One region of the Mycolicibacterium parafortuitum genome, then DNA from elsewhere that is predicted to be linked to it. Evidence: predicted binding sites of a transcription regulator. Region 1 holds the regulator's gene; the other holds the start of a gene.
What was found. Region 1 encodes LexA, which represses DNA repair genes until DNA is damaged. Its sites were predicted from a motif close to CGAACANNTGTTCG; they were not measured.

Region 1 (15,084 bases):
GGCAGGGTGCGCGACAGCTCTGCCCACAGCGACTCGGCCGGCCCCGCACCGTCGCCGACCGCCAGCGCGTAGAGAGTGTCGCGCACCCGCGTGTCGGTCAACGCCCAGGCGAGCCGGCCGAGGTCGGTGTCGGTCAACGGCTCCCCCGCCTCGTAGCGCCGGGCGCAGGCCAGCGCGTGTTCGATGTCGCGGCGCGCCGCCGAGTCCGGCCGCATCCGGTCCGGCGGCCGCGCAGACCCGATGACGGTCTCCAGCATCGCGGTACGCGCGGGATCTCTGGTCGCGACGACCTCCACCAGATCCTCGCGCCGGGTGTAGAGCCGGCGACCGTCCAGTACCGCGGCCAGCGCCGTGGGCGACGCTGTCGGGTCGTCGACCACGCCCGACCGGCCACAGCCGTCCACGCAGTACCAGCGCGCCCCGGCCGCGACCTCGGGGACGACGTGGGCCGCCACCAATTCGACGCCGCGGCGCGCCAATTCGGCGCTCAGCGTCCGGGTCAGTCCGCGGTGCTCGTCGACGCACGACGGGCACCCGGCGCCCTCGTCGTCGACGACGACCGCGATCGCGATCTCAGCCCCCGACGCCGCGGCCAGCTCGGCCAGCTCACGAAGCCGCTGCGGCGACTGTTCGGACAGGTCGCCGCGCAGGACCGCGCCCAGCTCGCCGTCGGCGGCGGTGAGCACGACCAGTGAGGCCACCGGTATGAAGCCGAGAACCGCGGGCAGCGCCGCGATCAACGCGCCGGGACAGTCGAGCGAGGTGTCGGGATGATTTCCGGGGTGATGTGGTGAGGACATACCGCCAACCTCGCAACCGGTGCCGACGTCGGCGGCCCGACTGCTGCGCCGCGCCGCGCATCTGGGGATGAATTCGGATCTGGGGATGGCGACCGACACTCCCGGGCGCGGCCGCGGGTGCGTCAATTGCAGCCGTCGTCGAACGAGTCGGGTGGTGTGTCGCCGGGCCCGCCGGCTTCAGCCCTCGACAGCAGCAGGTCCAGCGCCGCGCCGAACGGCGGCGAGTAGGAGGTCTCCTCGACGCAGCCCCCGCCGTCGAGACCGCCGACCAGACCCGACACCGTGGATCCCGAGACCCACGGTGCGCCCGAGAATCCCGCGACCACCCCGTCGCAGTGCAGTTCAGGGAATCCCTCGCGCGCACCGGCTGTCGCGGCCGCGCATGCGACGGGCCCGCCCCCGACACCGGCCGGGTAGCCCGTCACCGTGAACTCACGTCCCGGCCCTGGCGCGGTACCCAGCCGGAACCCGCTGCCGACGACGGTGTCCAGCCGCGCTCCGTCGTCGCGGCTGACCCGCACGACCGCGAAGTCGGCCGCGGGATCCTGGTCGGTGACCCAGCGCGGGTCCAGGTACACGGCGTCGACGCGCCATCTGCCGGCGTCGCCGGCGTCCTCCTCCTCGGTGTAGCCGGGGACGAACGTGGTGTCCACGCCCTCGGCGACACAGTGCGCGGCGGTCAGGATCACATCCGCCGACGCCGCCAGCACCGCGCCGGTGCACACGTGCACGTCGTCGCCGATGAACAGGGCCCCGATGCGGGGATCGGGGCGGGCAGCCTGCGCCGTCGGCGGCGCAGGCGACGGTACCGCCGGTGGCGCCTCGGGACCGGCGCAACCGGCGAGCACGGTCAGCAGCGTGGCGCCGGCGATCAGCCGCAGTGCGGCGCGGAGGGCTCGTCGCATGTATCCATCGTGCCCGCGGCCTGTTTCCGCACGGTTGCGGCGGGGAATGCCGAACCACTGCGGAAATTCACGTCTGCGTGCGGGCGTTCGAACACATGGGTGACACCACACGCCATCCAGCGGCGGCCACGTCAGGGGCGTGCGGGACACTTGTGGTTCGCGGCCCCGGTCGAGCACCAGATCTGGGACGCGTCGAGGCGAGGAGACGAAAGATGGCAGACGAGGTTCACGATCCCGGTCAGCAGTATCAGCCGGAGCAGACCGGCATGTACGAGCTCGAGTTCCCCGGCCCGCAGCTGTCCGCCCCCGACGGCCGCGGCCCGGTCCTGATCCATGCCCTGGAGGGCTTCTCGGACGCCGGCCACGCCATCCGGCTGGCCAGCCAGCACCTGAAGAACACCCTCGACACCGAGCTGGTGGCGTCATTCGCCATCGACGAGCTGCTCGACTACCGGTCACGGCGTCCGTTGATGACGTTCAAGACCGACCACTTCACCCACTATGACGAGCCCGAACTGAAGTTGTACGCGCTGCGCGACACCGTCGGCACCCCGTTCCTGCTGCTGTCGGGCCTGGAGCCGGACCTGCGGTGGGAGCGTTTCATCACCGCGGTGCGGCTGCTCGCCGAGCGGCTCGGGGTGCGCCGGGTCATCGGTCTCGGGTCGATCCCGATGGCGGTGCCCCACACCAGGCCGATGACCCTGACCGCGCATTCGAACGACAAGGAGCTCATCGCCGAGCACCAGCCGTGGATCAGCGAGGTGCAGGTGCCCGGCAGCGCGTCGAATCTGCTGGAGTTCCGGATGGCGCAGCACGGCTACGAGGTGGTCGGTTTCACCGTGCACGTGCCGCACTACCTGGCGCAGACCGACTATCCGACCGCCGCCGAGACACTGCTCGTCGAGGTCGCCAGAAACGCTTCGCTGGAAATCCCGACCACCGACCTGACCACGGCGGCCGCTGCGGTGTTCGACAAGATCAACGAGCAGGTCGGCGCCAGTCCCGAGGTCGCTCAAGTGGTGGAGGCGTTGGAGCGACAGTACGATGCCTACGTTGCCGCACAGGAGAATCGATCTCTGCTCGCGCGCGACGAGGATCTGCCCAGCGGAGAGGAGCTCGGTGCCGAATTCGAGCGATTCCTCGCCCAGCAGGCCGGCGAGAAGAAGCGCAAGGACGGAGACGACAGCCCGCGCGACGGCGTCTGACGTCCTGCGGCACAGCGCCGGCCCGACGACGAGGCTGGCGTACATGACGAGTAGCCCGGGGCGTACGCGGTGAGCGAACGCAAACCCAACCTGCAGCCGGTGCGCGATCTCACCCCGACGCTGCAGTACCGCACCATCCACGGATACCGGCGCGCGTTCCGGATCGCCGGGTCCGGCCCGGCGATTCTGCTCATCCACGGCATCGGCGACAACTCCACGACGTGGAGCAGCGTGCAGACGCAACTGGCCCAACGGTTCACCGTGATCGCCCCCGACCTTCTCGGCCACGGCAAGTCCGACAAGCCTCGTGCCGACTATTCGGTGGCCGCGTACGCGAACGGCATGCGGGATCTGCTCAGCGTGCTGGGCATCGACAGCGTGACCGTGGTCGGCCATTCCCTCGGCGGCGGCGTCGCGATGCAGTTCGCCTACCAGTTCCCGCAGCTCGTGGAACGGCTGATCCTGGTCGGTGCCGGAGGTGTCACAAAAGACGTCAACATCGCGCTGCGGGTGGCGTCGTTGCCGCTGGGCAGTGAGGCGCTGGCGGTGTTGCGCCTGCCGATGGTGCTGCCCGCGCTGCGGCTGCTCGGACGGCTCGGCGCGCCGGTGCTGGGCTCGACGGGCGTCAGCCGCGACATCCCCGACATGCTGCGCATCCTTGCCGACCTGCCCGAGCCGACGGCGTCGTCGGCGTTCGCCCGCACCCTGCGCGCGGTGGTGGACTGGCGCGGCCAGGTGGTGACGATGCTGGACCGGTGTTATCTCACCCAGTCGGTGCCGGTGCAATTGATCTGGGGCAGCCACGATTCGGTGATCCCGATGAGCCACGCGGAGATGGCGCACGCCGCGATGCCCGGATCCCAGCTGGAGATCTTCGAGGGTTCGGGCCATTTCCCGTTCCACGACGACCCGGACCGGTTCGTCGAGCTCGTCGAGAAGTTCATCGATTCCACCGAGCCCGCCGTCTACGACCAGGACTTCCTGCGCGACCTGCTACGCACCGGCATCAGCGAGAACACGATCACCGGCGACGTCGACACCCGGGTCGCGGTGCTGGACGCGATGGGCTCGGACGAACGCAGCGCAACCTGACCAGGACGAACGTCCGGCCACGTAGCATCTGGCGCATGGCCATCGATGTGACGGTGCTTCGCGTATTCACTGACCAGGACGGCACATTCGGCAACCCGCTGGGCGTGGTGGACTCCGCCGCCGTCGACCCGCGGGATCGGCAGCGCATCGCCACCGAGCTCGGCTACAGCGAAACCATCTTCATCACTTTGCCTCCGGAGGGCACGCACAGCGCGCAGGCGCACATCCACACCCCGACCACGGAACTTCCGTTCGCCGGGCATCCGACGGTCGGGGCGGCATGGTGGCTCAGGGACCGCGGGATGCCGGTCAAGACGCTGCAGGTGCCCGCCGGAATCGTGCAGGTCACCTACCGCGGCGACGTGACCTCGGTCAGCGCCCGCGCCGATTGGGCACCCGCCTTCTCGATCCATGACGTAGCCACCGTCGATGAGCTCGCCGCTGCCGACCCCGACGACTATGACGACGACGGGGCCGAGCATTACCTGTGGACCTGGCTCGACAAGGAGGCCGGCACGATCCGGTCCCGGATGTTCGCACCGAGCCTGGGAATCCGTGAGGACGAGGCGACCGGGGCGGCCGCGGTACGCATCACCGAATACCTCAGTCAGGACCTGACCATCGTGCAGGGAAAGGGTTCGGTCATCGAGACGACCTGGACCCCGGAGGGTTGGGTGCAGGTCGCGGGCCGCGTGGTCGACGACGGCGTGCGGCAGATCGACTGACCCGCTCAGTTCGGGGCGGATACCTCGCGGTGCGCGCGCAGCGCCTGGATCTCGCGCTCGAAGTCCTCGGCCGAGGAGAACGAGCGGTACACCGACGCGAATCGTAGGTAGGCGACCTCGTCGAGATCGCGCAGCGGCCCGAGGATGGCCAGTCCCACTTCATGGGCGGGCACTTCCGGGGATCCGGTGGCCCGCACCGCATCCTCGACCTGCTGGGCGAGCAGATTGAGCGCGTCGTCGTCGACCTGGCGCCCCTGGCATGCGCGCCGGACCCCGCGGATCACCTTCTCGCGGCTGAACGGTTCGGTTACGCCGCTGCGTTTGACCACCGCGAGTACCGCGGTCTCCACCGTGGTGAACCTGCGACCGCACTCCGGGCAGGACCGGCGCCGGCGGATGGCCTGCCCCTCATCGGTTTCACGGGAGTCGACGACCCGGGAATCCGGGTGACGGCAGAACGGACAGTGCATCGCCGCTCCTTCCCCACGCCGACAGACAACGGTCTCGAACGTCTTCGAGCGTACCTGCGTCGCCCGCGGGCGGCCGAAGGCCGGACCCGATAACGCGTATCGCATCGGCGACATCCTCGAAGTGGTTGGGCAGCAGATTCTTTGGTTCCTGGGCCGCGGGCGGCTCAGGCCACCGGGGCGATCAGCGTCTGTCCGGCGTCCAGCGCCGCCGACTCCAGCTGGTTCAGTTCCCTTATCCGCGAGACGACCTCGGCGACCGGGGCATCGGGCGCCACCCGTCGCGCGACGTGCTGCAGCGACTCGCCGCTCTGCACCTGGACGACGGCGAGCCGACCCGGCATCTCCGTCTCCGCGGCCGTCGCGCCGCCGACCTGCGCGATCAGCCCGAGCCACAACGTGATCGCCCCGGCGACCAGCGCCAGCGCGACGGTGGTCAGCGGGGTGATCGGGCGACGCCGGTGCGGGGCCCGGGACACCAGGACCCCGGTTCCGCGATGGCGCACCGCCGCGCCGGCCGGGCGTCGGGAGGCCGGACGCCGCGACGCCCGGACCGGGCGGATCTGCCCGCCCGCGATCTGCAGCGGCGCGCGCTCGAACTCGTTCCAGATTTCGCGATCGTCGAGAATGGTCATGGCGTTGCCTTTCACTCCGGGTCATTCGCTCTTGTGTTCGAACTTTACTCGATCAGGTGTTCGATGAATAGAACACGTGATCGAACTGTTGCGAACGCTAGCGGCAGCCACCGACAAGTCCGGGTCGCGTTTCGGATCCGCCGCCTGGAGACCCGACACGCCTCGAACACATGTTTGATTAATCGTTGTCGCCGGGTTACATTCGGGCACATGAGCGACGACAGCAGTGACAGCACCGAAGGCCCCGGCGCTGGCCGCGGCCGTGATTCCGGCCTGACAGAGCGTCAGCGCACCATCCTCGACGTCATCCGCGCCTCGGTGACCCAGCGCGGCTATCCCCCGAGCATCAGAGAGATCGGTGACGCGGTCGGCCTGACGTCCACCTCATCGGTCGCACATCAACTGCGCACCCTGGAACGCAAGGGCTACCTGCGGCGTGACGCCAACCGGCCGCGCGCGGTCGACGTGCGCGGCGCCGACGAACAGGTGACCCCGATCGTGGCCACCGACGTCGCCGGGTCCGACGCGCTGCCGGAGCCGACCTTCGTCCCGGTCCTGGGCCGGATCGCCGCCGGCGGCCCGATCCTGGCCGAAGAGGCCGTCGAGGACGTGTTCCCGCTGCCGCGCGAACTGGTCGGCGAGGGGTCGCTGTTCCTGCTCAAGGTCGTCGGCGAATCGATGGTCGACGCGGCGATCTGCGACGGCGACTGGGTGGTCGTCCGGCAGCAGAGCGTCGCCGACAACGGCGACATCGTCGCGGCGATGATCGACGGCGAGGCCACCGTGAAGACCTTCAAGCGCACCAAGGGTCAGGTCTGGCTGATGCCGCACAACCCGGCGTTCGACCCGATTCCCGGTAACGACGCCCAGGTGCTGGGCAAGGTCGTCACCGTGATCCGCAAGATCTGAGACCGGGCGTCACTCGCCCCGGACGAACCCGTTCGTGATCGCGATCTCCTCGGTGGCGAACCACAATTCGACCGGCGCCTCGTGATAGTCGGCGCTGTCCGGCGTCCAGTACAGGCCGGTCTTGGTGTCGGCCTTGACCGGATAGCCCTCTGGCACCTCGTTCGGGTCGTCGAAGGGCATGTGCAACGCGGTGCCGAGCGGCATCGGCTCGTCGATGTCGATGCGTGCGTGGCGACCGGTGTCGGTCAACGCGTTGCGCGGCGCCACGAGCGGTTCGCGGTCGGCGTCGACCTCCGCATCGGCGAACGGGGCGCCCTGCGCTGACGGTGCGTCCTCGTAGGGTGCGTCCTCGAACGTTTCGACGTCGATGTAGGAGACCTCCTCGACGTAGACCGTGTCATCGGGGACCGCGTCATCGGAGAACTCGGCATCATCGGAGAACTCGGCGACATCACTGAATTCGGCGTCGTCGGGCACGTCAGGCGCCGTCAGCACGCGGGTCGGCGCCGTATCCACCGCATCGGGATCGGCGTCGGGATCCTCAGCGCCTTCGCGCTGCCCGACTTCGTCGCGCTCGACGCCATCCCCCTCGGCCGACTCGGCCTCGCTGCCCACCGGCGCACCCCAGAAGCCCATCGGCTCGGGCGTGAAGTCCTCGGCGGGCAACGACGCCGCCGACGGCGAGGCGGCAGTCAACGATCCCAGACCCTCACGGGCGTACCGATCGCCGAACAACGCATCCTCGGCACCGTCGTCGCCACCACGTGCGGTGTCCCCCGCAGGGGCGGGCGCGTCACCGCGACCCGAACCGGCGGAGGTGTCTTCGGCACCGGGGCGAGACCGCTTGTGCGACAGCGCGAGCCCGACCAGGCCCGCCAGCAGCACGAGCGGCACGATCGCCAGCAGCCACCACCGCTTCCACTTGCTGCCCGCGTTCTCGGAGTTCTCCGAGGCCTGCGGTGACGGCAGGGCCGCAGCGGGCGCCTCGGCGCCGGGCACCTCCACATCGCTGAGCTGCGAGGCCAGCGCGGCGGGTTCGGTGCTGAACTTCCTGCTGGAGGTGTCCCAGGAGATGACGCCGCCGCTGAAGCGCTGCGAGATCACATTGCCGCTCTCGTCCTGATCGGCGACCGGGGCGCCGAGCTCACCGGTGGCGCCACCGAGCTTCTCCCAGGCCGCGTTCATCGGCCCACGCACGATGAACGCACCGTGGTCCGGGGTCCAGAAGATCACCGGTTTGTCGGGCGCGGCGAACTCGCTCTTGCGGCTCGACGGTGCGAGTCCGCCGTCCTCCTCCCCGGTGACCGGGAAGCCGAGGTCGCCCTCGGGTCCGCCGACGCTCTCGTATTTCGCGAGCACCTGGCCGGTGACCACATTGGCGCCGGTGTCCGGGCTGTAGAAGATGGCTCCGTTGGCGAAGTCCTGGCCCATGCCGTCATCGCCGATCTCATACGGCTCGCCCTCGGCGGCGCCGAGCGGGCCCAGCGGCCCGCCCGCAGCGCGGCGTGCGGCATTGATGGCGACGATGGGATCGTCGGGGATCGTCAGGTCGCCCAACTGCCCGGCGAGCTCCGGCGGCACCGTGGTGAACGTCTTCGCGCGCGAGTCGTAGGAGATCTCGCCGTTGGTGAACTTCTGGGTCACCACGGCGCCGTTGTACGTCTCATCCTCGGCGGGCACCCCGAGTGCACCCGCGGAGCCGCCCAGCTTGTCCCACGCCGCGTTGATCGCACCGCGGACCACCCGGGCGCCGGTCGCCGGGGTCCAGAAGATCACCGGGTTGTCGGGCGCCGAGAACGTGCTGTTGCGGCTGTCGGGCGCGCGACCCGGGCCCTCGTCGATCTTCGGGAAGCCCAGATCGCCGTCGGCGGGCCCGCCCAGCGACTCGTACTTGTCCAGGATCGCGCCCTGCATGAAGTGGGCGCCGGTGGCGGGGGTGAAGAACATCTTTCCGCCGGCGAAGTTCTGCGCGAAGCCCTCGCCGGCCGGATACACGTCACCGTTTCGGGGACCGAGTGGTCCGGTGTCCCCGCCGCTGGCCTCCCAGGCGGCGGTGATGGAGTTGTTGGCGTCGACCTCGGGTTGGGCCACCGCGGCGGGTGCCAGCAGCAGCGCCGTGGCCACCCCCAACAACCCGACGGTCAACCGACCGACCACACGTAGGCGCAGCTTGGGCTGCCGGATCATTCATCCTCCCCGCGGTCGGTGACAGGTCCTTCGTTCCTCGTGCAAGTTTTCTTGCAAAAGGCTGAGAAAAGCTACCGCGTCCGTTCACTTTGCGTCAGTTGACGTCGATAACCAAGTCACCTCGCCGAATCGATCACAAAAGAAGTGCCCGGAGACCGTCCGTAGACTCGACCGCGTGGCGCCCTCGAAGACCAGCCTGACGCACTGGGGCGCGTTCACCGCGACCGTCCACGCAGGCGATATCGCCTCCGTCGCACCCTGGGCCGGTGACGCCGATCCGTCACCGGCACTGGCGAACCTGCCCGGTTCGGTCCGGCACCGGTCGCGGATCACCACCCCCGCGGTGCGCCGCGGTTGGCTCGACGACGGTGCCGGCCCCACCACACGCCGCGGCGCAGACGAGTTCGTCGCGGTGACGTGGGAGGAACTGGTCTCGCTGCTGGGCGACGAACTGCGCCGCGTCGCCGATCGCCATGGCAACGAGGCGATCTACGGCGGCTCCTACGGGTGGTCCAGCGCCGGCCGATTCCACCACGCCCAGAGCCAGGTGCACCGGTTCCTGAACTGCATTGGCGGCTACACGTATTCGCGTCACTCGTACAGCCTCGGCGCCACCGGTGTGATCATGCCGCGCGTCGTCGGCACCCACGACGATCTGTTCAAGCGATCCACCCAGTGGGACGTCATCGTCGAAAACACCGATCTGATCGTGTGTTTCGGCGGCCTGGCGCTGAAGAACACCGCTGTCAACGACGGCGGCACCACAGCCCACCCAGCGCGCCACGCGCTGAACAGGTTTCGGGACCGGGGCGGGACCATCGTGTCGTTCTCACCGTTGCGCGACGACGTCGAAGGCCCGTGCGACTGGTACGCCCCGGTGCCGGGCACCGATGTCGCGATCATGTTGGCGCTGGCGCACGTCCTGGCCACCGAAAAGCTGGCTGACCGCCGGTTCCTGGCCACGTACTGCACCGGATACGACCGCTTCGAGCGCTATCTGCTCGGCGTGGACGACGGGACACCGAAATCCCCGCAGTGGGCCGCGTCGTTGTGCGGGCTCGCCGCCGAGGAGCTGACGGCGCTCGCGCGCAGGATGGCCGCGGGCCGGACCCTGGTGACGGTGAGCTGGTCGCTGCAGCGGACCCGCTACGGCGAGCAGGCGCCCTGGATGGCGATGACGCTGGCCGCGATGCTCGGGCAGATCGGGTTGCCGGGTGGCGGGTTCGGGCACGGCTACGGCTCGATGAACGAGCCGGGGCTGGCCCCGATCCGGTGCGCACTCCCCCGGCTGCCGCAGGGCATCAACCCGGTGTCGACGTTCATCCCGGTCGCGGCGATCAGCGACATGCTGCTGCATCCGGGGGAACCGTTCGACTACAACGGCCTTCGGCTCACCTACCCGGACATCCGGCTGGTGTACTGGGCCGGCGGCAACCCGTTCCACCACCATCAGAACCTGCCCCGGCTGCGACGCGCGCTGTGCCGCCCCGACACCGTGGTGGTGCACGACCCGTACTGGACGGCGATGGCCAAGCACGCCGACATCGTCGTGCCGTCCACGACGTTCGCCGAGCGCGACGATCTGTCCGGGTCACGCAACGATCCGCTGCTGATGGCGATGCCGAAGCTGACCGAACCGTATGCGCAGGCGCGCGACGACTATGACACCTTCACCGCGCTGGCCCGCCACCTCGGGGTCGAGGATGCCTTCACCGAGGGCCGCACGTCCTGGCAGTGGTTACGCCACATCTACGAGAAGTGGAGGGTCACACTCGATTTCGAGGTGCCGACGTTCGACGACTTCTGGGCGGATGGACAGCTTCGGCTGCCCACCGACGACGGGCTGACGCTGCTGGCCGACTTCCGCGCCGACCCGGCGGCACACCGGCTCGCCACGCCGAGCGGCAGGATCGAGATCTTCTCCGCCGAGATCGACGGCTTCGGATACGACGACTGCAGGGGCCATCCGACGTGGTTCGAGCCCACCGAGTGGCTGGGCGGCCGGCGCGCGACGGACTATCCGCTGCACCTGGTGGCCAACCAGCCGGCGAACCGGCTGCACGGCCAACTCGACGGCGGCGCGGCCAGTCAGCGCTCGAAAGTCGCTGGGCGAGAGCCGATCCGAATGAACCCGCACGACGCGCACGAGCGCGGCGTGACCGCGGGCGATGTGGTCCGGGTGTACAACGACCGCGGCGCCTGCCTGGCGGGCGCGGTCCTCGACGACGGCGTGCGCCGCCACGTGGTGCAGTTGGCCACCGGGGCGTGGTTCGATCCTGCCGATCCCGCGGACCTGGATTCGATGTGCGTGCACGGCAATCCGAACGTGCTCACCGACGACGTCGGGACGTCGTCACTGGCCCACGGCTGCACCGGCGCCCATGTGCTGGTGCAGGTCGAGAAGTACACCGCGCAACCGCCCGCGGTACGCGCGCATCAGCCTCCGGTGCTGGCGCCGCGCTGAGCTTGGGCACCCTGGCGCGGCCGACGGCGCCGGGGACCACGCGACGTGCGGTCCTGGTGTCCACCCCGCGGAGCGCGGTGGTGGTCGGGACGCTTGGCGGCCGGTTTGGCCGCGGGCGCGACCGTCGGGGCCGGGGCGCGCAGCGGCGCGATCTCGCCGACGAGCGCGACCACCTCAGGGGAGTCGGCACGGACGTCGCGAGGACGAACCGAGATCCCGGCCTTGCGCAGCAGCGCCTGGGTGTCGCGGCGCTGTTCGGGCAGCACGACGGTCACGACGTCGCCGTCGCTGCCAGCGCGGGCGGTCCGGCCGGACCGGTGCAGGTAGGCCTTGTGCTCCATCGGCGGGTCGACGTGCACGACCAGCTCGACGTTGTCGACGTGCACACCGCGCGCGGCGATGTCGGTGGCGACCAGCACCCGGGCCTCGCCGCTGGAGAACGCCGCGAGGTTGCGCTCACGGGCCGGCTGGGACAGGTTTCCGTGCAGATCCACCGACGGCACACCGGCCTCGGTGAGCTGCTTGGCGAGCTTGCGCGCCTGATGCTTGGTGCGCATGAACAGGATCCGGCGTCCGGTGCCCGATGCGAGCCGGTGCACGAGATCCTTCTTCTCCTGCACACCACCGACATGGAACACGTGGTGGGTCATCTGCGCGGGCGCCTCGGCGGCCTCGTTGACCGAGTGCAGCACCGGGTTGTTCAGGAATCGGCGCACCAGCTTGTCCACCCCGTTGTCCAGGGTGGCCGAGAACAGCAGCCGCTGGCCGCCGTTCGGGGTCGCGGCCAGGATGCGGGTCACGCCGGGCAGGAAGCCGAGATCGGCCATGTGGTCGGCCTCGTCGAGCACGGTGACCGTGACGTTGTCGAGGCTGATCACCTTCTGCTGCATCAGATCTTCGAGGCGGCCCGGGCACGCGACGACGATGTCGACGCCGGCGCGCAGCGCGGAGACCTGCCTGCCCTGTGAGACACCGCCGTAGATGGTGGTGACACGCAGACCTGCTGCTGCCGCAAGGGGTTCCAGCGTCGCGGTGATCTGGGTGGCCAGCTCGCGGGTCGGCGCAAGCACCAGGCCGGTGGGCCGCGACGCCTGCCGGCGACCCCCGGACAGGGCGGCCACCAGCGGGATGGAGAACGCGAGAGTCTTTCCGCTGCCGGTCTTTCCGCGGCCGAGCACGTCACGCCCGGACAGCGAGTCGGGCAGCGTGGCCTCTTGGATCGGGAACGGTGCGGCGATGCCCTGCGCGGTCAGTGCGCGCACCAGCGGTGCGGGCACGCCGAGGTCGGCGAAGGTCGCCGTGGTGGACGACGCTGTGGCTGCCTGAGTGGCGGTTTCGGTGGAGATGATGGAGTCCTGTCTTTCACGGTCTTGTCGGGCAGCGTGTGCCCGGCAGCCGCGACGGAGGTCCGTCCAGCGGAAGTGCGCACACAATGGTGGCGATGGCGCCACACAAGAGCTGTTGGGTGTGTCGGCGGGTCTGAATGCGGGACCTACGTTGGCCGTGCACGGCCGACATCGGGTCCGACTCTACCGGACCGGGGTCCGAACGTCGCATTCACCCTGTTCAGAATGTCGCGAACTCGGCCAGGCCGGCCGCCAGCGCGATCGGCACCCGCGCTTTGATCCGGGTGCCCGCCTCCAGGTGGTCGACCGCGTCGACCCGCCCCTCGGCGTGCACACGGTTCACCAGATCGCCTCTGCTGTAGGGGATCGTGACGTCGATCACCGCGTCGCGCGGGGCGATCATCTCGGCCAACCGCGCCTGCAGCCGGTCGAGGCCCTCCCCGGTGTGCGCCGAGACGAACACCGCATCCGGCAACGCGCGCCGCAGCTGAGCCACCGCGAGATCGTCGGCGGCGTCAATCTTGTTGACCACCAACAACTCCGGCGGCAATGGCGCGTCTGAATCGGTGGCCACCTCGCGCAGCACGGTGCGTACCGCGTTGATCTGGGCGAGCGGGTTGGCGTCGGCGCCGTCGACGACATGCAGGAGCAGTTCGGCGTCGACGACCTCTTCCAGTGTCGAGCGGAACGCCTCGACGAGCTGGGTGGGCAGATGCCGCACGAACCCGACGGTGTCGGTCAGCACGAACTCCCGCCCGTCGGCGAGTTCGCCACGGCGCGTGGTGGGTTCGAGGGTGGCGAACAATGCGTTCTCCACCAGCACACCGGCGCCGGTGAGCGCGTTGAGCAGGCTGGACTTGCCTGCGTTGGTGTAGCCGACGATGGCGACCGACGGCACGTCACTGGCGAGCCTGCGGCTGCGCTGGGTGTCGCGGACCTGCTTCATGTCACGAATCTCGCGGCGCAGCTTCGACATCCGCTCACGGATGCGGCGCCGGTCGGTTTCGATCTTCGTCTCACCGGGTCCGCGGGTACCGACGCCGCCGCCCGCACCACCGGCGCGGCCGCCTGCCTGACGCGACATCGACTCGCCCCAGCCGCGCAGCCTCGGCAGCATGTACTCCATCTGTGCGAGTGACACCTGCGCCTTGCCCTCGCGGCTGGTGGCGTGCTGGGCGAAGATGTCGAGGATCAGTGCGGTGCGATCGATGACCTTGACCTTGACGACCTTCTCCAGCGCGTTGAGCTGAGCGGGGCTCAGTTCGCCGTCGCAGATCACGGTGTCGGCGCCGGTGGCGAGCACGATCTCGCGCAGTTCCACGGCCTTGCCGGAGCCGATGTAGGTCGACGGGTCGGGTTTGTCGCGGCGCTGGATCAGCCCTTCGAGTACCTCGGAGCCGGCGGTCTCGGCCAGGGCGGCCAGTTCGGCGAGGCTTTCGTCGGCGTCGGCGGCGGTGCCGTCGGTCCAGACGCCGACCAGCACCACGCGCTCGAGGCGCAGCTGCCGGTATTCGACCTCGGAGACGTCGTCGAGTTCGGTGGACAGCCCGGCGACACGGCGCAGCGCGGTACGGTCTTCCAGGGCCAGCTCGCCGACGCTGGGAGTGTTGTCGGGGAATTCGGGATGGGTCATAGGCGAATAAAGATTCGCACGAACATCACTTCTCATGCACCCCGATTAACGCGGCGGCCGTCGCGACCATTCCCGTCATGTCTGCGCCGCCCACCATCGGTCGGCGAGTTCGCCGCGGGCCACCAGCACCGACGGGCCGCGCAGATAGCTGTTGGCGTCGGTGATCGTGACGGTGACCTCACCGCCGGGGATACGCACCTGCAGCGCACCGGTCTGCGCGCCCTCGTGCGCCAGGGCCGCGACCGCCGCGGCCACCGTGCCGGTACCGCAGGACCTGGTCTCGCCGACTCCGCGCTCGTGCACCCGCATCGAGACCGCGCCGTCGCGAGGGGCGGTGAGCACCTCGACGTTGACCCCGTCGGGGAACTGCGCGGCGTCGAAACTCACCGGCGCCGCCACATCGAGCGCGATCAGCTCGTCGGGAGTCAGGGTGGCGTCGACACACGCCAGGTGCGGGTTCCCGACGTCGACGGCGAGCCCGGTGAACGTCCGGCCGCCGACGGTCGCAGCACCGGCGCCGTGCTGGTTCGCCTTGCCCATCTCGACGGTGACCTCGGCCGTGACGTCGTCGACCGAGTGCAGCACGACCGGCCGCGGGCCGGCCAGGGAGCCGACGACGAACTCGGCGCGCTGCTCCAGGCCGCTGGCGCGCAGGTAATGCGCGAATACCCGCACCCCGTTACCGCACATCTCGGCGACCGAACCGTCGGCGTTGC
Region 2 (15,084 bases), 880 kb from region 1:
GCACAACAGCACCTGCGGCCCGTCGTAGCGGATCGGCGCGTCGATCTCGTGGCCGACGGCGTCGCCGTCGATGTTGACCACCGACACCGCGAACTCGGGTGCCGGTGTGGGGTAGACGATCTCAGCGCCGTCGCGGATCGTCTCCGGGGTCACCAGCACGTCCTCGGCCGGGGTGAAGTCCAGCACGCGCAGCAGTTCGGGGACGTCGACGTGCTTGGGGGTGAGTCCACCGCGAAGCACGTTGTCGGAGTTGGCCATCACCTCGACCCCGACGCCGTGCAGGTAGGCGTGCAGGTTGCCGGCAGGCAGGTACAACGCCTCCCCCGGTGCCAGCGACAGCCTGTTGAGCAGCAGCGAGGCCAGCACTCCCGCGTCTCCGGGGTAGCGCTCCCCCAGCTCGAGCACGGTCTTGGCTTCGCGGGCGAATTCCCGCTCGCCGGACCGGACGTAGTCGATCGCGCCGTCGAGCACGGCGGGCACCAGCACGTCGAGATCGGGCTGCGGGCAGGTGATCCACGTTGTGAAGAGCGCGCGCAGCCCGTCCTCGTCGCGTTGGCCCAGCAGCAGGTTGATGTACGGGTCGAGGTCGGCGACCCCGAGCGCCTGCATCAAGTCGACCGATCGGGCGGCGGGACGGAAACCCGCCAGCGCCTCGAATTGGCTGAGGGCGACGATGATTTCGGGTTTGTGGCTGCGGTCGCGGTAGTTGCGGTCCGGGGCGTTGACCGGGATGCCCAGCCGGTCCTCGCGGGCGAATCCCTCGATCGCCTGCTCGGTGCTCGGGTGCGCCTGCAGCGACAGCGGCTCGTCGGCGGCGAGGACCTTGACCAGGAACGGCAGCGTGTCGCCGAACCGGGCACGCACCGCGGCGCCGAGTTCCCCTTCCGGGTCCTCGCGCAGCGCGTCGAGCAGCGAACGTTCCCCGTCGTCGGTCTGCAGCCAGGCCGGGTCGCCCGGGTGGGCGCCGAACCACAGCTCGGCCTCGGGATGGGCAGTGGGACTTGGTGCTCCGACGAACTCGGCGATCGCGGTCCGCGAACCCCATGCATAGGTCCGCACCGCACCTCTGAGCAGATGCACTCGTTTCAACCTCGAACCAGCCGCTGGTAGACCGCCGCCATCTCGAGGCGGACCGCCAACAGCGCCAATTGTTGTTCGGGACGCGTGGCTCCGAGCGTCGTGGCTGAGCCCGGCTCGCTGTTCCCCCCTGGCACCGCGACGTCCGGGACGTCGTCGGCGTTGACGACGTGCACGTCGTCGAAACCCCTCAATCGCGCTGATACGGCGGGCCGTTCGGCGTCGGTGGTCAGCACGAAGGTGCGGGTCCGCCGCGGCACCGGCCCGTCGAGTTCTTCGTCGTGAAAGATCGAGGCCTCCCCGGCGGCGGCGTCACGCCCCCAGCCGGTGGCGATCGCCGCCAGTGCGTCGGCGAGCCCGGCGGCGGCCATCACACGGTGGGCGATCCGCAGCGACACGGTGCACACGTGCCGGGCCAACGCGACGGTGGCCGCGGAGTCACCGGCGAACACCACCTCGCGGTCGCGCATGCGGTCGGCCAGCGCCTTGGCCGGGTTGGTGAAAAGCTCACGGGCGGCGCTGTTTCGGATCGCCTCGGCATCCAGGGCGTCGGCCAGTGCGGCCAGGTCCAGGGAGAACCCGGGCAGGATCGCGTCCAGCACGGCCAGGCCGGCGGCGAGGTAGCGCGCCAACGTGAAGTCGTCGGGAACGGGCAGCCGCGGCGGCACCGCCACGGATCGTCCGGCCGTCGCGTCGCGCAGCGGTCCTTCGTACGGGGCGACGACCACGACCCGCGCCCCGCGGCGCACCGCAGTCGCGGCGGCGCTGACCAACGCCGGCTGAGCGGGGTCGTCGCCGGCGACGACGAGCACGTCGAGCGCGCCGATCCACGGCGGCGCTTCGGCGGCGACGACGATCGGCGCACCGACCGAGCCGGCGAGCACCGCGGCCAGTATCGAGCCCGCGGCCTCGGCGGTGCCGGGGCCGGCCACCCACACGACGGTGCGCGGCGGCGCGTCGGACCGCAGGCCGTCGAGGTCACCCTCGTCGAGTGCGGCCGCGGTGGCACGGACCTGCGCACCCGCCATCGACGCCGCCCGGAGCAGCCCGTGGCGGTCGGCGGCCAGCAGGCCGTCGGTGTCGTCGAGGTCGACCTCAGCCGCCGACAGAGGGCTGGTGCTCACGTCGATTCCCTTGCACCTGAGGTGATGTACCCACCGATCTCGTCGACAAGCTCCTCGACCTCCGCGGCGTCGCGGGCCTCCACGTTGAGCCGCAGCAGCGGTTCGGTGTTCGACATCCGCAGGTTGAACCACCGACCGTCGCCGAGGTCGACGGTCACCCCGTCGAGGTGGTCGATCGCCTGCACGCGGCCGCCGAAGGCCTGCAGTACCGAGTCCACGATCGCGGGCGCGTCGGTGACGGTGTAGTTGATCTCGCCGGAGGCCTCGTAGCGTTGGTAGTCGGCCATCATCTCCGACAGCGGCCGATCCTGTTCGCCGAGTGCGGCCAGCACGTGCAGCGCGGCGAGCATGCCCGAGTCGGCGCCCCAGAAGTCGCGGAAGTAGTAGTGCGCGGAGTGCTCCCCGCCGAAGATCGCGCCGGTCTCGGCCATCAGGGCCTTGATATAGGAGTGGCCGACGCGCGAGCGCACCGGGGTGCCGCCGCGTTCGGTGACCAGTTCGGGCACCGCCCGCGAGGTGATCAGGTTGTAGATGATCGTCGCGCCGATCTCGCGGCCCAGCTCGCGGGCAGCGACCAGCGCGGTGACCGCCGACGGTGAGACGGCTTGGCCGCGTTCGTCGACGACGAAGCAGCGGTCGGCGTCGCCGTCGAACGCGAGCCCGATGTCGGCGCCGACCTCGACGACGTACTTCTGCAGGTCCACCAGATTGGCCGGGTCCAGCGGGTTGGCTTCGTGGTTCGGGAAATCGCCGTCGAGCTCGAAGTACAGCGGCTCCACCGTGACCGATTTGATCGGTCCCAACACCGCGGGGGCGGTGTGCCCGGCCATCCCGTTGCCGGCGTCGACGGCGACGCGCAGCGGACGCGCACCGCCGATGTCGACCAGGGAACGCAGGAAGTCTCCGTAGTCGGCGAGGACGTCGCGTTCGGACACCGATCCGCGCGGGCCGTCGTAGCCGGGAATCCCGGCGATCACCTCGTCGCTGATCACCGACAACCCGGTGTCCTTACCGACCGGCTTGGCGCCGGCGCGGCACAGCTTGATGCCGTTGTAGGCGGCCGGGTTGTGGCTGGCGGTGAACATCGCGCCCGGACAATCGAGGAAACCCGACGCGAAGTACAGCTGGTCGGTCGAGGCGAGGCCGATGTGGACGACGTCGAGGCCCTGGGCCAACACACCTTTGGCGAACGCCTTCGCCAATGCCGGCGAGCTGGCGCGCATGTCGTGGCCGATGACGACCTGGGTGGCGGGCTGGTCTGCGCTGTCGCGGACCAGCCGCGCGAACGCGGCGCCGACGTCGGCGACGAACGGCTCGTCGATCTCGTCGCCGACCAGTCCACGCACGTCATATGCCTTGATGACGCGCTGCACGGCCTCGGCGGGACGAGACATGGGACTCCTTGGACGAAGAGACTGTTCGGTGCTCCAGCCTAGCCGTCGCGGGTTGGCTGTACGCGGTGTCGTCGCGGGGTCCGGGTTCCGGTCAGTCCGTGGGGTCGGGCAACACGCGGAGGTGACCGCGGCGTCGGCCGTTGGTCTCGGGCCGCCGCGCCGGGGGCGCCATCAGCGCGCCGCCCTGCGCTCCGGTGACCGGGTCGGTGAAGCCTGTGGTGAAGCCGGCTGTCACACCGCCGGATGGGACGGGGCCTTCGCGACCTTCTCGAACTGCGTCAGCCAACGCCACCAAGTCATCATCATCGGGGTGTGAGGGCAACGGACCGGCGTGGCGAACGAGCTCCCACCCGCGCGGGGCGGTGATGCGACCGGCGTGCATGACACACAGATCCCACGAGTGCGGCTCGGACACGGTGGCCAGCGGGCCGACGACAGCCGTCGAATCTGCATAGACGAAGGTGAGCGTCGCGACCGCATAGTGCGGGCACCCAGGCCGGCAGCAGCGACGGGGAACATTCACAGCAGGAGGTTATCGTGCAGGAACGTCCCCGTGCCGCCGGACACGCGCGGTTGTGAGGCGGCCGAAGCCCAACCGTTACGATCTTGTCCGTGACCAGGCGCCAGCATCGGGGGTCGCGGCGGGGCCGGGAGATGCGCGGACCGCTGCTCCCACCGACCGTTCCGGGATGGCGCAGCCGCGCCGAACGTTTCGACATGGCGGTGCTGGAGGCTTACGAGCCGATCGAGCGGCGCTGGCACGACCGGGTGGCCGCGCTCGACGTCGCGGTCGACGAGATTCCGCGGCTGGCCCCGAAAGATCCGGAGAGTGTGCAGTGGCCGCCGGAGGTGGTGGCGGACGGCCCGATCGCCCTGGCCCGGCTGATCCCGGCGGGGGTGGACGTCCGCGGGAACTCCACACGAGCGCGAATTGTGTTGTTCCGCAAGCCGATCGAGCGCCGGGCCAAAGACACCGACGAGCTGACCGACCTTCTGCATGAATTGCTGGTGGCTCAGGTAGCCACGTATCTGGGCGTGGAACCGTCTGTCATCGACCCGACTCTGGACGACGACTAGCGCGGCTCGTTAGATGATGCCGCGCTTGAGGCGACGGCGCTCCCGCTCCGAGAGACCGCCCCAGATACCGAAGCGCTCGTCGTTGGCGAGGGCGTACTCCAGGCACGCGTCCTTGACCTCGCAGCCCTGACAGATCCGCTTGGCCTCGCGGGTGGAGCCGCCCTTCTCGGGGAAGAACGCTTCCGGATCGGTCTGGGCGCACAGGGCGCGTTCCTGCCACTGGTCTTCGTCCAGCGGGTCGAAGTCGTCGCTGAAGTGATCGACGTGTTCGGGCACCAGACTGAGTTGGGGACGTCCGTTCGCCCCCGACTGCACCGGACCGGTCTGGATGTGCGGCGCACTCCCTACCGAGCCGAGGAGCCTGTTCTCGAACGCTGCCGAATCGTCGAAATCCGCCTGTTCAAATGCCATTTCCCCTCCTCCACGGGTCTCGTAGTTCCGTATCTGCCAGCCTCGCGAAATCCGCGAGACCATCCCCATTCGAACAAGTGATCGAATCTCGGTCTGCGACACCGGAACCGGCCGGAGAACCGCGAAATGACACTGGTGTGATTACACACGCGTTAGCTGCCCCGGTCAAGCGCTGGAACAGGAATTCATACCATTCCGTGACTTGTTTTCGGCGCGTCGCGCTGTGGCGTGTCTATCACCCTCCCCACCGGCCGCCCCTCGACGGGGTTGGACCGCCTAGTCTCGTTCGTTGTGAAGGTCACGGTTCTGGTCGGCGGTGTCGGCGGTGCACGGTTCCTGCTCGGTGTCCAACATCTATTGGGCTTGGGGCAGTACAGCACTCAAGATACCAATGATCATGAAGTGACCGCTGTGGTCAATGTTGGTGATGATGCATGGATGTTCGGGGTCCGCATCTGCCCTGACCTGGACACCTGCATGTACACCCTCGGTGGTGGCATCGACCCCGAGCGTGGTTGGGGTCACAAGAACGAAACCTGGAACGCCAAAGAGGAACTCGCGGCCTACGGGGTACAGCCGGACTGGTTCGGGCTCGGTGACCGCGACCTCGCCACCCATCTGGTGCGCACCCAGATGTTGCGTGCGGGCTACCCGCTCTCGGACATCACCGAAGCGCTGTGCCGGCGCTGGTCCCCCGGCGCGCGGCTGCTGCCCGCCAGTGACGACCGCTGCGAAACGCACGTGGTGATCACCGATCCCGGCCCCGGCGAGTCGGCCGGGGAGAAACGCGCCGTCCACTTCCAGGAATGGTGGGTGCGTTACCGCGCCCAGGTGCCGACCGACAGCTTCGCGTTCATCGGGGCCGACAAGGCCACTGCCGCACCCGGTGTCACCGACGCGATCGAGAACGCCGACATCGTGTTGATCGCGCCGTCGAACCCGGTGGTCAGCGTCGGGGCGATCCTCAACATCGGCGGCATCCGCGCCGCGCTGCGCTCGACGAAAGCGCCGGTGATCGGCTACTCCCCGATCATCGCCGGAAAGCCGTTGCGCGGCATGGCCGACGCGTGCCTGTCCGTGATCGGGGTGCCCAGCACCTCCGAGGCGGTCGGCAACTACTATGGCGCGCGTTCGTCGACGGGCATCCTGGACGGCTGGCTGGTCCACGAGGGTGACCACGCCGAGATCGACGGTGTGAAGGTCAAGGCCGTACCGCTGTTGATGACCGAGCCCGCCGTCACCGCCGAGATGGTGCGCGCCGGAATGGAACTGGGCGGGGTCACATTGTGAGCGATCACGGCACCTCGGCGCCCGTCGAGATCCTGCCGGTGGCGGGGCTGCCGGAGTTCCGTCCGGGTGACGATCTCGCCGCGGCGATCGCGGCCGCGGCCCCGTGGCTGCGCGATGACGACGTGGTCGTGGTCACCAGCAAGGTGCTGTCCAAGACCGAGGGCCGGATGGTCGCCGCCCCGTCGGACCCCGAAGAACGGGATGCGCTGCGACGCAAGCTGATCGACGGTGAGGCGGTGCGGGTGCTGGCCCGCAAGGGGCGCACGCTGATCACCGAGAACGCGTTGGGCCTGGTGCAGGCCGCCGCCGGCGTGGACGGGTCGAACGTCGACTCGAACGAACTGGCGCTGCTGCCGGTCGATCCGGACGGCAGTGCGGCGGCTCTGGTCGCGGCGCTGCACGAGCGGCTCGGGGTCCGGGTCGCGGTCGTTGTCACCGACACGATGGGGCGGGCCTGGCGGACCGGGCAGACCGACGTCGCAATCGGGTCGGCCGGGCTGGCGGTGCTGCACGCCTACGCCGGCGAACACGACGAGCACGGCAACGAGCTGATCGTCACCGAGATCGCGGTGGCCGACGAGATCGCCGCCGCGGCAGATCTGGTGAAGGGCAAGCTGACCGCGGTGCCGGTCGCGGTGGTGCGCGGACTGGCGGTGCGGGACGACGGGTCCTCGGCGCGCAATCTGGTGCGCGCCGGCGAGGAGGACCTGTTCTGGCTGGGCACCGACGAGGCGCTGGCGCTGGGCCGCTCGCAGGCGCAGCTGCTGCGGCGCTCGGTGCGCCAGTTTTCGTCCGAGCCGGTGGACGGCGCGCTCATCGAGGCCGCGGTCGGTGAGGCGCTGACCGCGCCCGCGCCGCACCACACCCGCCCGGTGCGGTTCGTGTGGGTGCAAGACGGTGCGGTGCGGGTGGCGCTGCTGGACGAGATGAAGCAGCGCTGGCGCGCCGACCTGCTCGGCGACGGCCGCGACCCCGAATCCGTCGAGCGGCGAGTCGGCCGCGGACAGATCCTCTACGACGCACCGGAATTGGTGATCCCGTTCATGGTTCCCGACGGCGCGCACAGCTATCCGGACGTGCAGCGGACCGCGGCCGAACACACGATGTTCACGGTGGCCGCCGGAGCGGCGGTGCAGGGCCTGCTGGTCGCCCTCGCGGTGCGCGGCGTCGGCAGCTGCTGGATCGGGTCGACGATCTTCGCGCCGGATCTGGTGCGTACGTCATTGGATTTGCCGGACGATTGGGAGCCGTTGGGCGCCATCGCGATCGGATACGGGCAGGAACCTCCCACGCCGCGCGATCCGGTTCCGACCGACGGCCTGCTGGTTCGGCGATGACTTCGTCGATGAGCCTGCACCAGTCCACCGTCGACGTCCTCACGGCGTGGGATGCGCCGGACCCGGCGCAGGATTCGCTGCGGTACGCGTATCTGGCGTTCCTGGCCGCGCGTGAGGACGCCTGTCTGCGCGAGTGCGTGCCCGGCCACATCACCGGCTCGGCGCTGGTGGTGGACCACCGCGGCGAGCAGGCACTGCTGACGCTGCACCCGCGGTTCGGGCGGTGGCTGCAACTCGGCGGGCATTGCGAACCCGAGGACGAGACGATCGTGGCCGCGGCGCTGCGCGAAGCGACCGAGGAGTCGGGCATCGAAGGGCTGGCGATCACGCCGGAACCGGCCGCGCTGCATGTACATCCGGTGACCTGCTCGCTGGGCGTGCCCACGCGTCACCTCGACGTGCAGTTCGTGGTGCATGCCCCCGAAGGCGCGGAGATCGTGCGCAGTGACGAGTCGCTCGACTTGAAGTGGTGGCCGCTCGACAAGCTGCCCGATGACTCCGATTTCGGCCTCACCCAACTCGCGGCGGCCGCCGCGCGCCTCGCGCGCCCCGCGAAACCGCCAACACGGTAGTCACGACGCCCGCTTGGCTACCGTGATGCCGTTCTCGCGAGACGCCCAGGCGTGCCGGACCCGCGCTCTGATCTCTTCAGGCCTGTCCTCCTTGATTACCTTGATGTACAGCCAGTCCCGAGCTTGGATCAGTCGGCGGCGCTTCTCATCGCGGACATATTGCGCGCGATCCTCTTGATGGTGGGCACCGTCGTACTCAACCGCGATTCGTGCCTGTTCCCAACCCATATCGAGATAGATGACGGGTTCGCCCCATTCGTTCACGAGGGGTATCTGCGTCCGAGGTCGCGGGAACTCTTGCATCAGAAGCAGTCGTAGCCAGGTTTCCCGGGGAGACTGCGCGCCGCCGTCCATCAGTTCCAAGGCCCGGCGCAGGTTCTTCATCCCCCGCGCACCGCTGTAGCGGTCGACCAGTGGGCGCATCATCTCCGGCGTCAAGGGCGTGGCGTTGGCGAGTGCATCCAGTTGCGCCACGGCCTGGCCCAGCGGCAGATGCCTACCCAGGTCGAGCGCAGCCCGCTGTACGGTGACGCAATTCAAGTCACCCTTCTGCTGGACCTCGTCCCAATCGATTCTCTCGTTGCGGGCAATAATTCCTGCGGGGCGTCGCCTGCAGCCGTAGATCAATTCGATCGGCGCCCCGTTGCTGATCCATCGCGCGCCGTGAAGTGCGGCCGCGGCCCTGCCGGTGACGATTCCGCGGCGGCCGGACCACAGAAACGCGCCGACGGCGCGGTCTGCCAGGGTCTCCGGCTGTGACCGCGGCACATATACGTCGGGATACAGCCTGCGATACGCATACCGCAACTGACCCGGGGTGACGAGGCCGCTTGCGACTGCTTCGGTGCCGAGAATGACGGTGCCCATGTGCCGACCCTGCGCCGTTGCGCCGACAGATCACCGCCGCGTCGCCAAGTTATCCACAGGCAGGGTTTCGCGAAACCGCCGCTACGGTAGTGCAAAGCCCACGCAAGCTACCGTGGTGGCGGTCTCGCGAGAAGGCGCCGGGCCTCAGATGTCCGTCGAAAAACGGATCCCGCCGTCCGGGATCGTGATGCCCGGCCACACACGCGCGCCACGCAGCAATTCGCAGCGGGCGCCGATGTCGGCGCCGTCGCCGATGACGCCGTCGCGGATCAACGCCCGCGGCCCGATACGCGCCCCGAACCCGATGATCGAGCGCTCGATCACCGCTCCCGCACCGATTTTCACGCCGTCGAAGATCACCGCGCCGTCGAGCCGCGCACCGCCGGCGACCTCGGCGCCGCGGCCGACGACGGTGCCGCCGATCAGCAGTGCGCCCGGGGCCACCGACGCCCCGTCGTGCACCAGCTTCTCGCCGCGCTGATGCGTCAGGGCCGGTGACGGCGCGATGCCGCGCACCAGGTCGGCCGATCCGCGGACGAAGTCCTCCGGCGTTCCCATGTCGCGCCAGTAGCTGGAGTCGACGTAGCCGCACACCTTCTTGCCCGCCGACAGCAGCCCCGGGAACACCTCACGTTCCACCGAAAGCGCACGCCCCTTGGGGATTTCGTCGATGATCGACCGCTTGAACACGTAGCAGCCGGCGTTGATCTGGTCGGTCGGCGGGTCTTGGGTCTTCTCCAGGAATGCCGTCACCACGCCGTCGGAATCGGTTGGCACGCAACCGAATGCGCGCGGATCACCGACACGCACCAGGTGCAGGGTGACATCGGCGTCGCGCTCGACGTGCGAATCCAGCAGCGCCCGAAGATCGCAACCGGACAGCACGTCGCCGTTGAACACCACCGCGTTGTCGTACCGCAGCTTCGACGCGACATTGGCGATGCCGCCGCCGGTGCCCAGCGCCTCTTCCTCGACGACGTATTCGATCTGCAGACCGAGCTTCGAGCCGTCACCGAACTCCGACTCGAACACCCCGGCCTTGTACGAGGTGCCGAGCACGACATGCTCGATGCCCGCCTCCGCGATCCGCGACAGCAGGTGTGTCAGGAACGGCAATCCGGCGGTCGGCAGCATCGGCTTCGGTGCCGACAGCGTCAACGGACGCAGCCGCGTGCCCATCCCCCCGACGAGAATGACCGCATCGACTTCAGCTGGATTCACCACCGCTGTCCCCTTCACCTAGAACGACGAGCCTGACGGCGGGAACTGCGAACCACCAGGCTCGCCCGCGCCCCAAGTGCCCCCCGGAATGCCCAGCGTAGCGGCGCCTGCCACCACTTCGGATATCGATCTGCCAAGAAAGTGTAGGTACTGACGTGGTGCGCGGCGAGGTTGCGTGCCGGGTCCCGGCCGGTGGCATGCCCCTTGGCGTGCAACACCTCCGCCGAGGGCACGTAGACGTTCTGCCAGCCCGCGGTTTCGAGGCGGTCGCCGAGGTCGACGTCCTCCATGTACATGAAGTAGCGCTCGTTGAATCCGCCGATCTGCCGGAACGCGTCGGTGCGCAGCAGCAGGCAGGAGCCGGACAGCCATCCGACGGTGCGTTCGCTGGGTTCGGCGCGGTCCTGCCGGTAGGCCGCGGTCCACGGATTCGACGGCCACACCGGCGAGACGACGGCGTGCATCCCGCCGCGGATGATCGACGGCTGGTGGCGCGCCGACGGGTAGACCGCGCCGTCGGGGTCGCGGATCAGCGGTCCGAGCGATCCGGCCTGCGGCCAGCGCTGTGCGGCGTCGAAGAGCAGGTCGATGCTGTGCGGTCCCCATTGCACGTCGGGGTTGGCGACGATGAAAAAGTCTGTGCGGTCGGCCAATCCGTACTCGGCGACGGCGCGGTTGACGGCGGTCCCGTAGCCGAGGTTGCCGCCGGTGCGGTACAGCTTCGCGTTGGGGTGGCGTTCGACGGCCTCTTCGGGGGCGCCGTCGGTGGAGCCGTTGTCGGCCATGATGACGGTCACCGGGCGGTCGGTCGCGTGGGCCAGGGTGGCCAGGAACCGATCCAGGTGCGAACCCGGCGAGTACGTCACCGTCACGACAAAAAGTTCGTCGCTCACGCAGCGCCTGCCCATCTCACGGCGTAGAGCCTAACTACCCGCGGTGTGTGGCCAGCGCCTCAGCCAGTGCTTCGCGCCACGGCCGCAGCGGCGTCAGGCCCGCAGCGGCCGATTTCGCCGAGAACAACGCGGAGTACGACGGGCGTGGCGCCGGGCGGGGATGGCGGTCGCTGCCGACCGGCCGCACCCGGCCGGGGTCGGCGCCGAGCTCGGCGAACACCGCCTGCGCCTGGTCGAAGCGGCTGGCGGGCCCGGCGTTGGCGGCGTGCAGGACCGGGCCGCGGACCCCGCCGTCGGCGATCTGCAGCAGCGCGGCGCACAGGTCGCCGACGTAGGTCGGTGAGCCGATCTGGTCGGCGACGACCTCGACCTCACCGGAGCCGGTGGCCGCGCGGCGCATCACCGCGGCGAAGTCCGAGCCGTCGCCGCCTTCGAAGACCCACGCGGTGCGCACGACGTAGGCCTCGGGCAGCGCGGCGAGCACCGCCTGCTCACCGGCGAGCTTGGTGCGGCCGTACACCGACAGCGGTCCGGTCTCGTCGTCGATTTCGTAGGGGCGGCCCGCGTTGCCGCTGAACACGTAGTCGGTGGACAGGTGGATCAGGGATGCGCCGGCCTGCGCGCAGGCGCGGGCGATGTTCTCGGCGCCGACGGTGTTGACGGCGTGCGCGCGCTCGGGTTCGGCTTCGGCGACGTCGACGTTGGTCAGGGCGGCGCAGTTGACGACGACGTCGCCGGCCGCGGTGTGACGTCGGGCGGCCGCCGCATCGGTGATGTCCCATTGCCCCGATGTGAGCGCCACCACGTCGCGTCCCTGGCTGCGGGCCTGACCTGCCAACACGCGTCCGACCAGGCCCGCTGCCCCGGAAATGACGATTCGGCCGCTCATATGACGAGTTTGGCACGCCGGTCCCGGCTGCTCGGATTGCGACCGGTCCGCAAGTAGCCTGGGCCAATGCCTGCTGCTCACGTGGTCCGCGCCGTCTCCGTGGCGTTGGCAGTGGCCATCGTCATCGGCACCGGGGTCGCCTGGGGCAAGATCCGCTCGTTCGAGGCCGGCATCAACCACATCAACCCGATCGCGCTCGGCGGTGAGGGTGAGGACGGCGCGATCGACATCCTGCTGGTCGGCTCGGACAGCCGCACCGATGCGCACGGCAATCCGTTGTCCGACGAGGAGCGTGCGATGCTGCGCGCCGGCGACGAGGTCGCCACCAACACCGACACGATCATCTTGATCCGCATCCCGAACAACGGGGAGTCGGCGACGGCCATCTCGATCCCCCGCGACTCCTACGTGGAGGCGCCGGGCATCGGGAAGATGAAGATCAACGGCGTGTACGGCTCGGTGCACTTCGAGGAGATGAAGAAGCTCGTCGAGCAGCAGGGCGTCGACCCGGCCGAGGCGGAGCCGGAGGCGCAGGCGGCCGGCCGCGAGGAGCTGATCAAGACCGTCGCGAATCTGACCGGCGTCACCGTCGACCACTACGCCGAGATCGGCCTGCTGGGCTTCGCATTGATCACCGATGCGCTCGGCGGCGTCGACGTCTGCCTCAACGAGCCGGTGTACGAACCCCTTTCGGGTGCCGACTTCCCCGCCGGCTGGCAGAAACTCAACGGCACGCAGGCGCTGAGCTTCGTGCGGCAGCGGCACGACCTGCCGCGCGGTGACCTGGACCGGGTGGCGCGTCAGCAGGCGGTGATGGCGTCGATGGCCCACGAGGTGATCTCGGGCAAGACGCTGTCGAGCCCGACGACGTTGAGCAACCTGGAGTCGGCGGTGCAGCGTTCGGTGGTGCTGTCCGAGGGCTGGGACATCATGGATTTCGTCAAGCAGCTGCAGAGTCTGGCGGCCGGCAACGTCGCGTTCGCGACCATCCCGATCCTCGAGGAAGCCGGGTGGAGCGACGACGGTATGCAGAGCGTGGTCCGGGTCGACCCGACAGAGGTCAAGGACTGGGTCACCAGCCTGCTCAACGATCAGGATCAGGGCAAGACCGAGGAGCTGACCTACAGCAACGACCAGACCACGGTCGAGGTGTTCAACGATTCGGACGTCAACGGCCTGGCCGCCGCGGTCGCCCATGTGGTGACCTCCAAGGGGTTCACGCAGGGCAATGTCGGCAACAACGAGGGCCCGAAGGTCACCAGCAGCCAGGTGCAGGCCGCCAAGGCCGACGATCCCGGGGCGCAGGCGGTCGCTCTGGAGCTGGGCGGGCTGCAGGTCGTCGAGGATTCGTCGGTGCCGCCCAACACCGTGCGGGTGGTGCTGGCCGCCGATTACACCGGCCCGGGCTCCGGGCTGGACGGATCGGATGTCACGTTGATGGGCGCCGGCCCGACGACGTCGGGCGCGGTGTCCGACACCGGGGGCACGGTGCCGCCGCCGGCGCCGATCATCACGGCCGGCTCCGACGATCCGAAGTGCGTCAACTGACGTGACGAACGTCAGCTCGGCGATCCTGGATCCGTTGATGGCCGCCAACCCGGCCGGCCCGCGCATCACCTACTACGACGACGCCACCGGTGAGCGCATCGAGTTGTCCACCGCGACGCTGGCCAACTGGGCGGCCAAGACCGGCAATCTGCTGCGTGACGAGCTCGGGGCGACGCCGGGCAGCCGGGTCGCGGTGCTGCTGCCCGCGCACTGGCAGACGGCGGCGGTGTTGTTCGGGATCTGGTGGATCGGTGCGGAGGTGGTGTTCTCCGGCGAGGCGGACATCGCGCTGTGCATCGCCGACCGGATCGACGACGCGGACGCCGCGGCCGGGATGGGCGAGATCGCGGTGCTGTCGCTGGATCCGTTCGGCAAGCCGGTGCCGGATCTGGCGGTGGGGCTGACGGATTACGCGACCGCGGTGCGGGTGCACGGCGATCAGATCGTGCCGGAGCGTGCGCCGGGGGCCGCGTTGGAGGGCAGGTCGGCCGACGACGTGCTGGCGGCGGCTCGGGAGTCGGCGGCCGCACAGCAGATCGCGAGCACCGACCGGGTGCTGTCGACGGCGCCGTGGGATTCGGCGGACGGCGTGATCGAACGACTGCTCGCGCTGTACGTCGTCGGCGCGTCCCTGGTTCAGGTGGCAAATCCGGATGCGTCCCTGATGGAGCGCCGGGCCGAGACGGAGAAGATCACGCGCACGACGCCGTGACTTTCGGGCTGAACCACTCCGATATTTCTGCTATCTCGTCTCGAGGTCACACGGATGCGCCGCAGGCCGTTGACCTGCAGATACCGAGACCTTTATCGCATGGCCGCTCGATGCCGCCTTTCGCTCAGTGGATATTTGCTGAAACGCATTCTGGATACACACAGGTAGCTGACATGTAATTCCAAGACCCGATGGGCAAGTCAATTGTATTACCCCTTGTACTGCGCAGATGCCGAGGTTTCCCGATGAACTTCGGGCAAATCAGCTTGCGATCGACACAAGATTGATTTACTCACGCATGTGAAAATAAGTAGCTGGGCAGCGACTGCCCTCGCAACCCCCGCAATCGCAACCGGCGTCTGCATGTGGACTGCCACGACGGCACAGGCAGCGCCTGACGACTCGAACGCCAGTGCCAGCACCCGGCAGGCAAGCAAGCCGGACGCCGCCGATTCCCGAAGGTCCTCGTCGACCTCCGGTGCAACCAAGTCGTCCGCCGACCGTGGCAGCGCGGGCGACAGTTCCAAGGGCTCCAAGAGCAGTAAAGGCGCCACAAAGGAATCCGACGCCGACGGCACGATCGCCAAAGACGGCGACGGCGACGGCGACGAAACGACCACCGTGGTGATTGATGACGAAGCCGAGGACGACGCCCCGGTTGCCCAGGACGCT

Region 2: a site for LexA is predicted at 5,154-5,167, ahead of cofD (2-phospho-L-lactate transferase). Genes of this name have one in related genera too.

The regions. Positions count from the first base shown of each region.
Region 1 covers NZ_AP022598.1:5,050,194-5,065,277, forward strand. Annotated here, with positions in the region: gene NTM_RS23800 (DUF4192 domain-containing protein) at 1-800, opposite strand, end outside; gene NTM_RS23805 (trypsin-like serine peptidase) at 923-1,705, opposite strand; gene NTM_RS23810 (proteasome assembly chaperone family protein) at 1,918-2,910, shown strand; gene NTM_RS23815 (alpha/beta fold hydrolase) at 2,980-4,002, shown strand; gene NTM_RS23820 (PhzF family protein) at 4,038-4,727, shown strand; gene nrdR (transcriptional regulator NrdR) at 4,733-5,197, opposite strand; gene NTM_RS23830 (LysM peptidoglycan-binding domain-containing protein) at 5,362-5,829, opposite strand; gene lexA (transcriptional repressor LexA) at 6,040-6,738, shown strand; gene NTM_RS23840 (LGFP repeat-containing protein) at 6,748-8,925, opposite strand; gene NTM_RS23845 (molybdopterin guanine dinucleotide-containing S/N-oxide reductase) at 9,101-11,389, shown strand; gene NTM_RS23850 (DEAD/DEAH box helicase) at 11,362-12,735, opposite strand; gene hflX (GTPase HflX) at 12,956-14,368, opposite strand; gene dapF (diaminopimelate epimerase) at 14,444-15,084, opposite strand, start outside.
Region 2 covers NZ_AP022598.1:5,927,019-5,942,102, forward strand. Annotated here, with positions in the region: gene manA (mannose-6-phosphate isomerase, class I) at 1-1,080, opposite strand, end outside; gene NTM_RS27945 (TobH protein) at 1,086-2,201, opposite strand; gene NTM_RS27950 (phosphomannomutase/phosphoglucomutase) at 2,198-3,595, opposite strand; gene NTM_RS27955 (DUF3499 domain-containing protein) at 3,687-4,118, opposite strand; gene NTM_RS27960 (metallopeptidase family protein) at 4,250-4,672, shown strand; gene NTM_RS27965 (WhiB family transcriptional regulator) at 4,682-4,951, opposite strand; gene cofD (2-phospho-L-lactate transferase) at 5,375-6,373, shown strand; gene NTM_RS27975 (coenzyme F420-0:L-glutamate ligase) at 6,370-7,710, shown strand; gene NTM_RS27980 (NUDIX hydrolase) at 7,719-8,282, shown strand; gene NTM_RS27985 (putative endonuclease domain-containing protein) at 8,283-9,149, opposite strand; gene manB (mannose-1-phosphate guanylyltransferase ManB) at 9,294-10,373, opposite strand; gene NTM_RS27995 (glycosyltransferase family 2 protein) at 10,385-11,263, opposite strand; gene rfbD (dTDP-4-dehydrorhamnose reductase) at 11,298-12,152, opposite strand; gene NTM_RS28005 (LCP family protein) at 12,219-13,700, shown strand; gene NTM_RS28010 (TIGR03089 family protein) at 13,702-14,412, shown strand; gene NTM_RS28015 (PecA family PE domain-processing aspartic protease) at 14,776-15,084, shown strand, end outside.